Regions from separate parts of the Mucilaginibacter yixingensis genome, predicted to be linked through region 1. Evidence: riboswitches for the same ligand, from Rfam matches in the RefSeq annotation. Region 1 holds a riboswitch; the other holds the start of a gene.
What was found. A riboswitch is a leader RNA that binds a small molecule or an ion and turns the genes downstream of it on or off. The one in region 1 is predicted to bind cobalamin.

Region 1 (8,103 bases):
GGTCTCGCGCATATCGGTAGTGGCTACCATTACATAGTCGCGGTGAGGGAAATCGTTATTCAGAAACTGGGCAACGTTATCATAGTTAGGCATGCCGGTCACGGCAATCTTGCGGCGGTCTGTACCGTTTTTGGCGAAATAGTCTTTATAACCATTAGAGGCCGCGCAGTACACATCGCAAATGTTGGATGAGCCGTTGAGCGAGGTATTACCGGTTAAGAATGATGGTAACCCGGTAGCTTTTACAATATGGCTTACGGGCGTGTAGCGGTCGGTCATGCCTTCCTGCACCCAGATGGTCTTGGTGTCGCGCATGCGGGGCGGGATGATCATATCGCTGCAGTAGACTATCAGATCATAATCATTACGACGGGCGGCATAGTCAATTTGCAGGCCATGCTTGCGCAGGTAACGCTCTGAATTAAGCTTGAAATTGCCCGCCAATATGGTGCTGTTTAACAGCGATGTGCGGCGGATAAGCTTATTTACTACCGGCGAATCGGTGAAAAGCTGGCTAAACCAGCAGTCGTACTCAGGCAACTCATCGGCAATCTGGTGCATCTGAGAGGTCTGGTTGAGGGAGCCTGTGATAAACAGAATTTTCTGCATGAAATGGATTAAAACAAATCAATTTTCTAACCGAACCGGGTCTGGCTTTTTATTGCTTTTTGCCCCGGTGTAAGAACAGAATGTTTGATAGTTTTAAAAGTAGAGTAGCCGTTTTTAGATAATGCGAAGCCTGAATTAATTAATCATTAATCAGTATAGGCTAATATTAAACAATTGAAAAATAAGCGTTCAGTTAGTGTTTAATAAGTGTAAATTATTTGATTAAATAATTGATTATTAGCTTGTTGATGTAGTGCGTGTGTCTCCGTCATTAGCTTGTAAAAACATGTGCTATGTTAAGGTTGGTTGAATAAATATTTAACATCACAACAATAAATAAAGGCGCTGTTTACAGCGGGTTTAAGGTTAGTTAATAAGAAAGGAGATTGATTGAAGCTCAAGTGAATATGTCATACTGAATATTAGAATCCCAGCAGTGGACTATAAAAGTGAAATGACAAACGAGAGGGCTGTCAGTCTGAGCTTGTCGAAGACTTGCGCGGAGAGGCCCTCCCACCGTGCTTCGACGGGGCTCAGCATGACATCCTTTTTTAACTTGTCATACTGAGCGATAGCGAAGTATCTCTGTGGATGAGCAAATAGGATGGTCCTCAGAGATGCTTCGTTCCTCAGCATGACAAAGCTGGCAATTATGGGTTATACATATCTACTTCCATTTCATCCCCAAATACCCTACCTTTGCAGCGCTTTTGGTTCCCGAACTCACGATCGGGATTAAAAGGGAATCCGGTGAGAATCCGGAACTGTCCCGCAGCTGTAAGCTTCTAAAAAACCAAGGCCCATTCAATAATGGTCACTGTTGCCGAAAGGCGGCGGGAAGACCGGGCCGAGGGGAAGCAAGTCAGAAGACCTGCCACAGCACTATAATTCATAGCTTTCGGGGATTGAAGCTGGAATGAGCATACCGTAGTGTATTATCATTTTTTAGTGATGTCTTTCTGTTTGCTGTGGGCACAAACTCACAACACGCATGAAATCATTGGTACTGGCTAAACGCTGTGGCGTTTACTGTCTGCATCTTTCTTGTTTGCCGTCGTTACCCAACGGCGGTCACTTGCTGCTGCGCAAACTCCGCGCGGTACCGGCCTTCCCGTCTTTATTTCCCGCCCAAGCTATTTCCACCCCAGCGCATTTATCCATTAACCCCACATACAATCATGAAAACACATCAACTTAATGCCTTACTCGCTATCGTATTAGCAGCCAGCCTTTTTGCAGCCTGTAAAAAAGATAAGGCTGATGACGCCGCTTTATCTACCATTCGCCCAACCACGGCCCAAAGCAACGCCTATGTAACGCAACTGATTGAGTTTAACCCGGCACCAGGACAATTCGTCAACACCACAATTTCTGATACCACCGCCGCCACCGGTACCCTAAAAACTATCCAGGGACTGGTAAGCCTGGGCGCCTGGGGCGGTTATATTACTGTTGGCTTTGACCACACCGTAATGGACCGCGACGGCCAGGCCGACTTTATTGTTTACGGTAATGCCTTTGCCTCATTTGCCGAGCCCGCTGTGATCTGGGTGATGCAAGACACCAACGGCAACGGCAAGGCTGATGATACCTGGTACGAGATACAGGGCAGCGCCTATTTTAAACCCGGCTACATCCGCAACTACAGCGTTACCTACACCCGCCCGGCTTGCGATACCTGCAGCGTGCCGTGGAAAGACAATCAGGGTAAAACCGGCGTGGTGCAAACCAACGTGTTCCATACACAGGCCTATTATCCCAAAGGCATCAAAAGCAATACGGTTACTTACACCGGCACGCTGCTGCCGTCAACTAATATCAATATGAGTAACCCCAGCTTTATTACCAGTGCCTCTTTTGATTATGGCTATGGCGATAACAGCGCAGGGGGCGACCAGATAGACATCGCCACTGCTATTGACGCAAAGGGCAACAAGGCCAATCTGAAAGGTATCGACTTTATAAAAGTGCAAACCGGCATACTGGCCAACATGGGCTGGTTGGGCGAGCAATCAACCGAGTTTACGGGCGCTGCCGATCTGAGCTTATTGAAGAAATAATCAAACACATATATTATTAAACATGAAACAATTGAACAACAACAAGGCCGCCATCTTTTTATCAGCCCTGATATTGATGACCGCAGCAGCCTGTAAGAAAAATCAGGACCTGTTGCCTGACAAACCCGCTGTTACGCTAACCAAGAACGGACTGGACACCGCAACCGTAGGCAAAGCCATCACCCTGCACCCAAAGCTGGCTGCCAAAACCGGCGTAACCTATAGCTGGACCGTCAACGGCACCCAAAAAGGCACCGACTCTACTTTTACCTATACTCCTGATACCCGCGGCGATGTGCAGATTAATTTTGCAGCTACCAATGCCGGCGGCACCACCACCAGTAAATACACCATCCACGTTTACGGAAAATATGAAAACGGTTTCTTCATAGCCAACGAGGGCTGGTTTGGGCACGGTACCGGCTCGCTGAGTTTTTATCGTTATGATACCGGCACGAAAGAAGATAGCGTGTTTACCAAAGAGAACCCTGATAAAGATCTGAACCCGGCTACCTCAACTGTGGAGTTTGCAACCGTGTTTAACGATAAGATTTACCTGTTGACCAAAGCGCATGGTCCGCTGGTAGCTATGGATCGTTATAGTTTGAAAGAAACCGGTCGTGTAGCGGCTGCATCAACATCAGACTGGCGCGCTTTTGTGGGGTTGGATAACACGCACGCACTCGTTACATCAGGTTCAGGTATCTATCCGTTGGATTTGAGCAGCATGACCGTGGGCACCAAGATCAGCACTATATCAGGCCAGATTGGCGATATTGTTAAAGCCGGTAACTACCTTTTCGTTATTTCGGCTACGCAAGGGCTGGTTGTATTAAATGCCGCCGATTACTCGGTAGTAAAAACTGTAGCAGGTATCCTGGTAGGTTTTGCCCGCACGCCAGATGGCTCGGTCTGGGCAGCAGGAGGTACGTCATTATTAAAGATCGATCCGGCTACAGCTAACGTTACTACCATCACGGTTCCGTTTACCGTTTATGGTTCATGGGCAGCATGGCACCCGGGTTCTATCGCAGCGTCTACCAAAGAGAATGCTATCTATCTTGCCAAAAATGGTTCTTTTAGCGGTGCTACTACTATTTATAAATATACCGATGGCAATGCCTCGTCGTTCACCAATCCGTTTATCACTATTGATGCAGGCAAAGAGTTGTATGGTTCAGGCGTTGGTTTTGACCCTGTTAAGAATCAGGTATTGGTAACCACGGTAAAATCGGGCTTTGGCACCAATTACGCTGTTGATGATCTGAACTTTTATGATGCCGCTACCGGCGCTTTGAAAAAAGATCTGAGTTATACCGGGTATTATTTCCCGGCGCAACTGGTGTTTTAGGGGATAGGATTACTAAACCAAACTTGTCATTGCGAGGAGCGGGAGGGATCTTTTCGATTTTTGCATCCCGTCTTATCGCTCTGAAAAGATCTCTCCCGTTGGTCGAGATGACAGTCTTTTTATTAACAGAAAAGCCATTGCTTACGAGCAATGGTTTTTCTGTTAAATATAATCCTCTTCCGGTATTGGCTCAATCACCATGTTATTACCGTTAACATCTTGATAAATACAGGCCATCTGTACCGTATCAATTACCCATTGTTTCACCCCAGACGCTGCGGCCTGGGTGCAGAAGGTAAGGAAATCAGTTTGTCCCTGCTGATGAATGGCGATGGTATAGCGAAGCTGATCTGCCAGGGCTTCTGAATTGATAGTTTTGGGCGGGTAGATGGCTGGGGCACTCACCTGGTGGCCATTTGCACCGTAATAGGTGGTAGAACCATCGGCAAGGTTATAAACGTAGGTGATCAGTCCTAATGCCTTAATTTCTTGAATGTAGCGCGGAAAGTCTGCTCCGCTTTTTACTTTGGCGTGTGCCGCTTTTAGTTGCTCTAAGGTAAACATGTGTTTGTTGCTGCTGTTGTCTAAGATAGCGGTTTTGCAGATTGGTTTTCGTCAAAATTCATGGCCGCCTCATTTATGGGGCGGCCATGTGGTGACAATATAAAGGCTTTAGCCCCCAACGCTTGATGGTTAGACTAAAGCCATTTATATGATGTTGTGTCATAATCCGTCGACTAAAGCTAACGGCAATCAATTTATTGCTTTTGCTTGGCTTCCATGCTTAGCGTGGTGTGCGGCACGGCCATCAGGCGTTCTTTAGGTATAAGGTTGCCAGTTACACGGCAAATGCCATAGGTTTTATTTTCAATGCGCCCAAGTGCAGCCTCCAGTTGGTTAATGAATTGTTTTTGACGGGCAGCCATTTGGTACATGGTTTCTTTTTCCAGCGTAGCCGAGCCATCTTCCAGCGATTGGTAGGCACCGCCATCATCGCTACCACCGTTTTCGCTATTGCTTACCGATGCCAGCAGCGATTCCATATCCTGCCTGGCGGCCGCAATTTTTGATAAGATCAGTTGCTTAAAGTTTTCCAGGGCCTTGTCTGAATAACGGAAGGTATTTTGCGCTGTATTTTGATCATTCATGCTCCCTAAACACGAGATACAGCGAATGGTTTTACCGTTTTGCTCACTTAAAAGTCAATTTGATGAGTTTTAGGGTGATAAAATAGATAACTATTAACGCTGATGATTTTTATAGCTATTTGTCATACAGCGGTAGCGAAGTATAAAAAAAAGAGCCACAAATTTGTGGCTCTATAGATCTGATCCGGAACACGCTATTCCGTAAATTCTAAAAATCTTAAAATCCTGGTTCAGAATTATTTCTTAAGCCAGCTGGCTTGTGCCCAGTTTTTCGGTTTAGCCGGCGTACAATCAATAAAGCGAATGTTATCTGCCTGCGGACCGTCAACCAGGGTGGTTACCTGCTTGTTGGGGTTATCAATTTTTACATGATCAAAAGTAATGTTGCGGCCATCAAGCACGGTAATGAGCGTGTCTTTAGTGTGCACGGTGGTGTTTTTAATCAATACGTTGGTCAAGTCACTGGCCTTGATGAGCGATTTACAGTTGATCTCCACGTTCTCCACCTTCAAGTTTGTTACCGGCGATTCTGGGATACCTTTAATGTTCAGGAAATAGTTGGCATTATCTACCACAATATCTTTAGCGGTGATGTTGCGGTAAACCGGTGTCAGCTTATTGATCGGGCGCACCGGCAGGCGATCTGCCAGCTCACCTACATAAGCACGGCCACCCAGCATATCAAAGCGGAAGGCGTCGCCGGGTACATTTAAACGAATGCGCTCGTAGATCAGGTTATCGCCGCCGCCACCACGTGGTCTGCGGGTTTTGAATGACATGCCTACGCTGGTGCCATTAAACACACAATCGTGCACATACAGGTTTCTGATCATACCGGCTGTTTCGCTGCCACAGGTAACGGCGCCCACGCCTTTTTTTGACAGGCAATAGCGCACCACAATGTTCTCGCAAGGCCTGTTTACGCGCATCCCGTCTTCATTACGGCCACCTTTAATGGTAAAGCAATCGTCGCCGTTGCTTAGGGTACAATATTCTACCAGTACGTTGCGCGATGATTGCACGTCTATACCATCCGTGCGGCCATTGCCGGTAGAGTTTACCGTTATACCGCGAATAATCACGCCATCACAATAAATCGGTACAATATTCCAGAACAGGGTATTGTTAATGGTAACACCCTCTATATAAACATTTTTGCAGTTAATAGGTGAGATACACATCGGCAAAAAGATAGGGCTGCCGTTGTAGCCTTCATAAACACGCTCGGCCACAGGCTTATTGGCAGACACTACGTTCTCTACCACACCGCCTTTCATTACTTGTCTTTTAACCGTACCATCGCCGGGGCCAATAATTTTGCCTTTGCCGGTTACGGCAATGTTCTGTTGTTCGTTCGCGTAGATCATGGCGCCTAACGACATTACTTCCACGCCCTCGCTCAGCGAAAAAACTGCTGGCCGGTAATCTTCCACATCGGCACTAAACTGTAATTCAGCGCCCTCATCCAGGTGCAGGTTAACGTTGCTTTTCAGCGCAATGCGTCCGGTTTTCCAGGCCCCTGCGGGGATGATAACTGTACCGCCACCGCGTTTGCTCACCTCGTCAATCGTCGCCTGAATCTCTTTGGTGGTAATGGCATCTTTCTTAGCGCCTCTGTCGGCAATGTTTAAAGAAAACTTTGGGAATACCGGTTTCTTAAAAACAGGCATCGGGAAGGGGGCCTTTACCGGGGCAATAGCATCCGGTAATTTGTCGGCGCCTACCTGGTCGGCAGTTGGTATTTTGCCGGTAGATGAATCATCGGGCTTTAAGGCCATTGTAGCAAGGGCCAACAGCGATGCGGCGCAAAAAACAGCTGTTTTGCAGAACAGGCTGCTCATTAATTTAGGTAATCTATTATTGGTCATGGTTGGCCAAAAGTAGCAAAATAAGGGTAGGGGGATTGAGCTGAATGCCTGATTATCTGCTTTATCTCAGATTCTTTACAAAGCGCAGGGCCATGAGCAGAACCACTGGGATGCAGAAATCAGTATCTTAGATTTTATTAAATCGCTTTCGTCATTCTCATAATTTAATTAGAAATTAGGGTCGATGCCGGACAGCCGCGCAACCATTTATAAACCAAAAACTTTAACTGCTATCATGAAAATTACCAGGTCGTTAACGCTGGCTTTGCTGCTGGCTGCATCGGGCATAGGTGCTGCCAATGCGCAACAACCCAATATCTTAACCAAACAGGAAAAAACCGAGGGCTTTAAAATGTTGTGGGACGGCAAAACCGGCAACGGCTGGCGTGGCATCTTTAAAGATCAGTTCCCGGCTAAAGGCTGGACTATAAAGAACGGCATCCTCACCATCCAGGCGTCTAACGGGCACGAGGAAGGCCTGGGCGGCGATATTGTTACCCGGAAAGAGTACAAAGCTTTTATCCTCAAGTTTGATTTTAAGCTCACTGAAGGGGCCAACAGCGGCGTTAAATATTTTGTAACCGAGAAAGAAAAGACCGAGCTCTCCGGCATCGGTCTGGAATATCAGGTATTGGACGATGAGCGCCACCCCGACGCCAAACTGGGCCGTGACGGCGACCGCAAACTGGCCTCGCTCTATGATCTCATCCCATCCAACAAACCAGCCTCAGTCATCAAACCGATTGGCGAGTGGAACACCGGCGAGATCCGCGTTTATCCAAATAACCATGTAGAACACTGGCTTAACGGTGTTAAAGTACTGGAGTATGAAAGAGGTTCAAAAAAGTTTGAAGACCTGGTGGCTATCAGCAAATTTCAAAAATGGGAGAACTTCGGCATAGCGCCGCAAGGGCATATCCTGCTACAGGATCACGGTAATACGGTGTCTTATCGAAATATTAAGATCAAGGAGCTGAACTAGAAAACATGTCATACTGAGCGATAGCGAAGTATCTCTGAGGACAGTCCTAACTGTTTGTCCTCAGAGATGCTTCGTTCCTCAGCAT
Region 2 (8,103 bases), 2.3 Mb from region 1:
CCCATATCCAGCAAGGGCGCCATCCACGCATTGACATTGCAATTGGCAGCAGAGTTTGGGAAAGACAATATCCGTGTAAATACCATCGCACCAGGCGTCATCCGTACACCAATGCATGGTGAGCATGCCGATGCCGCTGCTGGTATTCACCTGTTGAAACGTATTGGCGAGGTTGATGAAGTGGCCCAAATGGTTTACGCCGTAGCCAAAAACACTTTTGTATCGGGTGCAATTATTAACGTTGATGGCGGTATGGGCGCTGGTCATCATTTGGGGTAAAACCTGTTAATCAGCTACTAAAAAATTTTGTCATTGCGAGCAGGGCTGTGGGCGTGGTCAAGCGCGAAGCAATCTCGTCGCATGCATCTGTCCTGCGACGAGATTGCTTCGTCACCCCTTGCTCTACCTTTCGCGTTCCTCGCAATGACAAAAGTTTTAAAAATTGAGTATGCTAGATCTAATCTATTAATCTTTCAAAAATCAATATTAACCGCCCTTAAGGTTTGTAAATTTGAACTAAACCGGAAGGACACAAATACCTAACGCCATGGAAACACAAGATAAAACCATTATAGCTCAAGTGCTTGAAAAAAGTTATTTCAAAGGCATCTACGAGGGAGATTTGAGTTTGCTGATTGAAATTTATCACCCCGGCACCCTGTTATTTGGAGATGTAAAAGGGCAGCCGTATTATAAAACACTGGGCCAGTACCTTGATGGGGTGGCCAACCGTCAAAGTCCCAAAGATTCGGGCAAACCATTTAAAGGGGAGATTATTGATATCAGGGTGGTCAATTCAATTGCCGTTGCCGAAGTAAAAGTGCAGATGTATGATTTTATTTACCATGAGTACCTATCCTTCCATCGCCTGGATGGCAAATGGCTCATTGTAAATAAAATGATAGCCGATACAAACCTTTAATCTTAGCAAACCATGTGGTACCAAACAAAAGCAACAGAACTATTGGGTATTGATTACCCCATTATGCAGGGCCCCTTCGGTGGCGGTCTTTCTACCATAGAATTGACGGCTACGGTATCAAACGCCGGCGGACTGGGCGGCTACGGCGCTTACACGCTGAGCGCGCAAGAGATTTATGATATAGATAAACAGCTGAAAGCCGCTACGGACAAGCCTTACAATATTAACATTTGGGTATCAGACACCGATGCGCCCGGCGGCATCATTACCGACCAGCAGTTTGAACAAGCTAAACAACTCTATAAGCCTTATTTTGATGAGGTGGGCATCCCCCTGCCAGAAAAACCGGCTCCGTTTAAAACCCGTTTTGAGAACCAGTTACAGGTAATTCTGGATATCAAACCCAAAGTATTCAGCTTTATGTTTGGCACCCTGCCTGAAGATGTGCTGGAACAATGCCGCCGATTGGGCATCAGAACCGTAGGCGCTGCCACCACCCTGGATGAGGCCCTGGCGCTGGATGCCACCGGTGTGGATATGATCATTGCCTCGGGCTTTGAAGCGGGCGGTCACCGGCCGTCGTTCATGGCTCCGACAGAACAATCAACAACGGGTACATTTGTGCTGATCCAACTATTGAAAGAGAAGATCAAAACCCCAATTATAGCTGCAGGCGGTATTGCTACCGGCAAAGGTGTAGCAGCGGCGCTAATGTTGGGTGCCGATGCCGTGCAGGTGGGTACCGCGTTTCTGGCTTGTGATGAATCAGGTGCTTTGCCGGCGCATCGTAAAGCGCTGTTCTCTGAGGCCGCTAAATACACCATGCTGTCCAGGGCGTTTACCGGCAGGCTCGGTCGCGGGTTAAGTACCCAGATGGCTAAGGATGTGGTGGGTAAAGAAAGTCAGATCCTGCCTTTCCCCTTACAAACCACTTTTATGTCTCCCCTGCGCAAAGCCGCACTCGATCAGCAAAAGCATGATATGGTGCTATTTTGGGGCGGGCAGATTACTCCGCTGCTTAAACATACTAAGGCTAAAGAATTGATGCAGGCGCTGATTGAAGAAAGTAATCAGTATATGGGTAGTTGATAATCTTGAATGCGAATAAGTTCAATAATTTATACCTCTTGTCATTGCGAGGAATGCGTAGGCTTGTGAAAGAGCATGACGAAGCAATCTCGTCGCAGGACTAATGCAAGCGAAGAGATTGCTTCGCGCTCAGTTCTGCCCCGCGGCCCTGCTCGCAATGACAAGTTTTTTAATTTCCTTTTTAGAACCCGCTCAATCTGGTTCGTGTAAAAACAATATGCCCCGGTATATCGCCCGTCTCTGCGTCCCACTTATACTTGCCCTGCGGCGTAAAACAGTAAATACGACCAGGGGTTATATAATCCTTGGCATCGGTCACAAAAATCTCTTTGGTTTCTGGATTGATGGCAATGCCGTATGGGATGACAATCTTCTTATCGGTACCATCTGTAATAAAATTGCGCGTTACCACAGTCTTGCTTTGGGTGTTAATAATGGCATAACTAATGGCATTGCTATTGGTTACATAACTCCATTGGGTGCTGTATACGTAGATAGAGTCGCCACTTACCGTCAGATTGCTGGCGGGCAGGTTCAGCACATCAGATACCTGGTCTGACGAGTTGATGACGTAAGTATTTGAAGGAATGGTTTTATAATCGCCGCGAGAGGTAACATACAAATTGCCGTGTCCGTCAGGCTTAATATGATCCAGGTTAATGCCGACAATAATCTTCTTCGTCTCCTTAAAAGCACTCAGATCAATTACCGAAACGGTGTTATCATAATTGGGCACCCGGTACCCTCCCGAATTAGCCACATAAAGTTTATTATCCCGAATGGCCATTTCCTCCGGCTGATAACCCACCACACAGGTATCGCGCACCTTCAGTGTAGCAGTATCTATCCGGGCCACATAACCCAACCGCGAGTTAGGATCAATCAGCACCGGACCAGCGTATGAGCTCACGTATGCATAACCCTTATCAAAAGCCAGATACCGGCAATTAGGTACCGTAATGGTAGCAATGTGTTTGGCGGTCTTTACATCCATCACCTCGATCAGGTTAGATACGTTGATGACCGCATACAACTTACTGCCATAGATCTGGATATCGTTACCCACATCGCCCAACTCTTTCACCACGTTGGGATTACGCGATGGATAGATGTTTTTGGAATATTTCCCGCTGGGATAATCGTAATAGTCAATGGTGGCTTTGTTGCTGCCCATGTTGCCTTCGTTCAGCAGAAAGAAACCTTTAATGGTACCATCGTCTGTCCCACCAGATACCTGGGTGGTGGTTGGTTGCTGTATGGGGTCATTGCCTTTGCGGCAACTGGTTGAGATAATGGCAAACGCTAAAATGCAGAGTGCCGCAATATTTAAGTTTTTCATAGATTCATTTGGATAATCAGCCTGATGTTGGTGCCCGGCATGGGGTAGCTCTGCACCACCTCATATTGCTGGTTGAGCAGGTTATTGATCTCAGCCGAGAGTCTGAATTGTTTGCCTGATAGTTGCAGTGTGCGCGTCAAAGCAATATCGTGCGTGTAAAACGGTGGATGATAGTTTTCGGGGATGTTGGCAATGGCATCATACCGCTCGCCCGTATAGATGTAGCTGTAATTCACGTTCCATTTTCCGTAAGACAGATTCATCACCACAGAACCGCTGTTCCAGGGCTCATAAGGTATCTGTCCGCCGTAATACGGACTGACAACATCGGTAAAATCCTGCGCCCGCTGATAGGTGTAACTGAGTCGCGTACTCAACAGCAGTTTTGCCGATAAAGCCCAGTTACCTTGCGCGCTCACATCAATCCCCCTGATTTTTACATACCCCAGGTTAATCATCGTCCACCGGTATTGGTTGGTAGTAGGCACAGCGATGATTTTGTTTTGTACCTGGTTGTAATAGCCATCAACCTGCAGTTCGATTGATCGAAGCGCGCCATCGTTAAACATACGCTCCCAACGGAAGCCCAGGTCATATTGGGTGGTATATTCTGGCTTGAGGTTAATGTTGCCGATGAAAGTATAGTAAAGATCATTCAACGTAGGCATCCTAAAAATGCGTTTGTAAAAAGCACGAACGCTAAAAGCACTGTCGGCAAGCGGGCGCCAGGCGGCAATAAGCGATGGTGTGAGTTGTTGCGTATTACCCGCCGCACTGTTAACCACGCGAGTAGTCTCGTGCACAAAAGTTTCCAATAACGAGCCTTGCAGTTGTACTCTACCGAGATTGATGGTAGTTGCCAATGCTGTTAAAGAAGTGTAGCGCGTGGGGTAAACAAAATCTACCAGATCGGCATTCAACTTGTTCCACATGCCATCCTCTGAGAGATTAACATACCAATGCGGTGTAATTTGAAACAAGTTGGCGGCAGACAGATAAACCTCCTGCTGCCGGAAATGATTATTGATGTAAAGCGTACTTACATCCAGTCGTGGGTCCGACAGATAATGCAGGTAATCATAAGCATACTTCGCGCTCAGCCTAAGACTATATAAGCTACTGAATTTCTTTTGATATGCTGATTGCACAAAGAAGTTGTCATCCCACTGCCTATCCTGATGAACCAGGTTGGTATCGCTACGCACCACCGCACCGGGATAGCCACGGCCAGAGTTATAGAAATACAGCTTTGTGCTCCACTCGCCATCTTTAACACGACCGAATAACCCACCCTCTAACCGCAACGCCCGCACATCGCCGTTTTGACGGGTCTGTGTGGTATCATATCCGCCGGCTTTGGCATAAATAAATTTATAGCGACCGTTGGTGTACAGGTACTCAGCGTTAAAGGATGTGGATAGAGAATCCCGCAATTGGTGTTCCCAAAGCACTGACGGATTAGCCAACCCGAATGAGCCGGTTTTAAAAGCAAACTGGTAGTTATCCTTTTTATCGTCCTCAAACTTCGGCACCCGTGTAGTGAGGTAAATAGCCGATGCGGATGAAAAATCTTTTGCCGGTTGAAAAATGGCACTCTTTTGGCCGTTGTAAAGCGAGATGGCTTCCATATTATCCAGCGAGAACCGCCCCAGGTCAACCACCCCATTTTGGGCATTGCCCAATTCAATTCCATCATAAAAAACGCCCACATGCTGGGTGCCCAGGCTGCGCACGTTTACGGTTTTCAGTCCGCCGATGCCGCCATAATCTTTCACCTGCACACCCGAGAAATAGCGCACAGCATCGGCCACAGAATGAGTGCTCAAATCTTTTAATTGTTGCCCTGATAGCGTTTGCACCGGGATCATATCTTTCTCCTGATTTTTGCGTAAACCCTTAACCTGCACTTCTTTTAAGTGCTGCTTTCGCAGAGTATCGGTTTTGGTAGTATCGCGTTTTTGGGCACGCGCAGAGGCAATTCCCATCGGCAGGAACAGCAGCAATAAACACACAGAGCGCCAGGCAGGCTTCATCTTTTTGGGTAGATTTTAGCGTATAGCCGCAGGCAGAAAAAAGGCAAAAGAATAAAGAGACACCGAAAAGTATCGCTATTCCAGCTTCAATCCCCGAAAGCTATGAATAATGTTAAAGCTATGGCAGGTCTTCTGACTTTGCTTCCTCCAGGTAGTCCGGTCTTCCCACGCGCCGGCGGCGCACAGTGACCATTAGAATGGACTTGGTTAACAGAAGCTTACAGCTGCGGGACAGTCGCGGATTTACACCGTGTTCCCTTTTAATCCCGGGCGTAAAACCGGGAACCAAAAGCAGGGCGAAGATAGGGTTTTTGTTGATAGAAGGACATCTCAATTTTGTCATTGCGAGGAATAGCGGAGGTCGTGTTATGGGATGACGAAGCAATCTCGTCGCATGATTAAGCGTGAGACGAGATTGCTTCGTCGTTCCTCCTCGCAATGACAATAGTTTAGGCCGCAATCAAGACTTCTGAACTCAACCCCACTTTATATCATCATTGTTACGCTTGTAATTGATTTTCAATTTCTATATTTTCATCAATAATGGCCGGGGTCCTAAAGCCGGTATAAACCAATTTCCTTTATTATCTATTAAAACCTATCAAAAAGAAGATGGAACAATCTCGCCGTACATTTATCAGGCAGGCCGCCTTAGCTGGCGCCGGTATAATGCTGGCCAAAAATGGCTTCAGCGCAAAAAGCTACAAACGCATTATTGGTGCTAATGACCGTGTGCGTGTGGGTGTAGTGGGTTTTTCAGACCGTCACCGCAGCTCGCACATGCCTGCATTTATGAATCACGCCAAAGAACTCAATTTTGAGGTAGTAGGCGTTTCAGACATCTGGAAGCTACGCCGCGAGCAGGGTGCCGCCATGTGGAAGGATAAAATGCAGAACGATGTAAAAGCCTTTCGCAACAATGAAGAAATGTACGACAGTAAAGCGGTTGACGCCGTGTTCATCTCCACCGCCGATTTCCAGCACGCCCGCCATTGCGCCGAAGCCGTAAAAGCCGGCTGCGATGCCTACGTAGAAAAACCGTTTGCCGAAACAATGGAGGATGCCCGCTACGCACTCAAAGCGGTAAAAGAATCGGGTAAGATTGTGCAGATCGGCTCGCAGCGCCGCAGTGGTTCTAACTACCATGCCGCTGCAGATTTTATTAAATCGGGCAAATTTGGCCCTATTACCATGGTAGAGCTGACCTGGAACGTAAATCAACCCGGTCGCTGGCGCCGTCCTGACCTGCTTGATAAATTAAAAGAAGAAGACACCGATTGGAAACGCTGGTTAATGAACCGCCCTTACGAGGCTTTTGACCCACGTAAATACCTGGAGTTCCGTTTGTTCTGGCCGTACTCATCTGGCCTGGCCGGGCAATGGATGAGCCACCAGATTGATACCGTGCATTGGTTTAGCGGTCTGGCACACCCGCGCAGCGTGGTTGCCAATGGCGGCATTTACCAGTGGAAAGATGGCCGACGCAACTGGGATACCATTTTTGCCGCGTTTGATTACGGTCCGCTGGACGATCTATCAAGCGGTTTTCAGGTAACCTTTGGCTCGCGCATGCACAACGGCGACGAGCATCCGGCAGAGATCTACTACTCAAACGGCGGCGAGCTGAATCTCAACACCAATACTGTATCCCCTAAAGGCGGCCTGACCGAAAAGATGGCTGCAGCCATGGGTATGAAAGCCAACCTGCTGCCCGAAGTAAAACTGCCGAATAACGAAGCGGTAGTAGCATCGGCCAATACCGGTGGCGATATTTTAACCTCTAACCACGTGCGCAACTGGATGGAGTGCGTGCGCAGCCGCCAGCAACCTCATGCCCCTGTTGAGGCTGGCTATAGCCACAGCATTGCCACCATTATGACCAACGCCGCCGTGCACACCGGCCAAAAAGCAACCTTTGACGAGAAAACACAGGAAGTAATGGCAGGCGGCAAAGTGTTTAAATATTGATTTTAATAACGATGAACAAATTTAAAATATTAGGCTGCGCGGCTGCCATGGCCGCGCTCAGTACCTCTGTAATGGCGCAACAAACGGTTAACCTGGTAAAATCGGCTAAGGATAAAAAAATTGATGTGATGATTGGCGGCAAGCTGTTCACCACGTTTATGTACCCCGATAGTTTGGAAAAACCGGTGCTCTATCCTATCAGCACCGCTAACGGTACGGTGGTAACTCGTGGTTTTCCGCTGAACCCGAAACCCGGCGACCCCACCGATCACCCACACCACATCGGTTTGTGGTTTAATTTTGAGAACCTGAACGGGCTCGATTTCTGGAACAACTCTTACGCTATCCCGGCGGCTAAGAAAAGTCAATATGGCTGGGTGCGTACCGATAAGATCACCGAAACCCAGAATGGCAAAACCGGCGTATTGGCTTACCACGCCAACTGGACCAACCAGGCTAAAGATGTGATACTGGAAGAAAGCACTCGTTATGAGTTTAGCGGCGATGCCAATCAACGTGTTATTGATCGTATCACTACCCTAAAAGCTGATCAGGATGCCGTGTTTAACGATGCAAAAGATGGCTTGCTGGGCCTGCGCCTGGCGCACGAATTGCAAATCCCTGCGGCTCAGGATCAAAAATTTACAGACGATAAAGGTAATGTTACCATTGTAAAAGGCGGCACCGATAAAGTAGCCAATGGCAATTACCTCACCAGCGAAGGTAAAACCGGCGACGATGCATGGAGCACC

Region 2: it holds a riboswitch for cobalamin, as region 1 does, so the genes downstream of both, ABZR88_RS05750 (TonB-dependent receptor) here and ABZR88_RS15040 (hypothetical protein) in region 1, are expected to answer to the same signal.

Annotation. Positions count from the first base shown of each region.
Region 1 covers NZ_CP160205.1:3,725,044-3,733,146, reverse strand. Annotated here, with positions in the region: gene ABZR88_RS15045 (hypothetical protein) at 1-609, opposite strand, end outside; cobalamin riboswitch at 1,304-1,503, shown strand; gene ABZR88_RS15040 (hypothetical protein) at 1,601-1,807, shown strand; gene ABZR88_RS15035 (cell surface protein) at 1,788-2,669, shown strand; gene ABZR88_RS15030 (DUF5074 domain-containing protein) at 2,692-4,020, shown strand; gene ABZR88_RS15025 (DUF1398 domain-containing protein) at 4,183-4,584, opposite strand; gene ABZR88_RS15020 (TraR/DksA C4-type zinc finger protein) at 4,779-5,168, opposite strand; gene ABZR88_RS15015 (glycoside hydrolase family 28 protein) at 5,405-7,036, opposite strand; gene ABZR88_RS15010 (DUF1080 domain-containing protein) at 7,272-8,018, shown strand.
Region 2 covers NZ_CP160205.1:1,398,080-1,406,182, reverse strand. Annotated here, with positions in the region: gene ABZR88_RS05770 (SDR family NAD(P)-dependent oxidoreductase) at 1-279, shown strand, start outside; gene ABZR88_RS05765 (nuclear transport factor 2 family protein) at 548-922, shown strand; gene ABZR88_RS05760 (nitronate monooxygenase family protein) at 935-2,011, shown strand; gene ABZR88_RS05755 (YncE family protein) at 2,193-3,350, opposite strand; gene ABZR88_RS05750 (TonB-dependent receptor) at 3,347-5,383, opposite strand; cobalamin riboswitch at 5,488-5,688, opposite strand; gene ABZR88_RS05745 (Gfo/Idh/MocA family protein) at 5,996-7,351, shown strand; gene ABZR88_RS05740 (PmoA family protein) at 7,363-8,103, shown strand, end outside.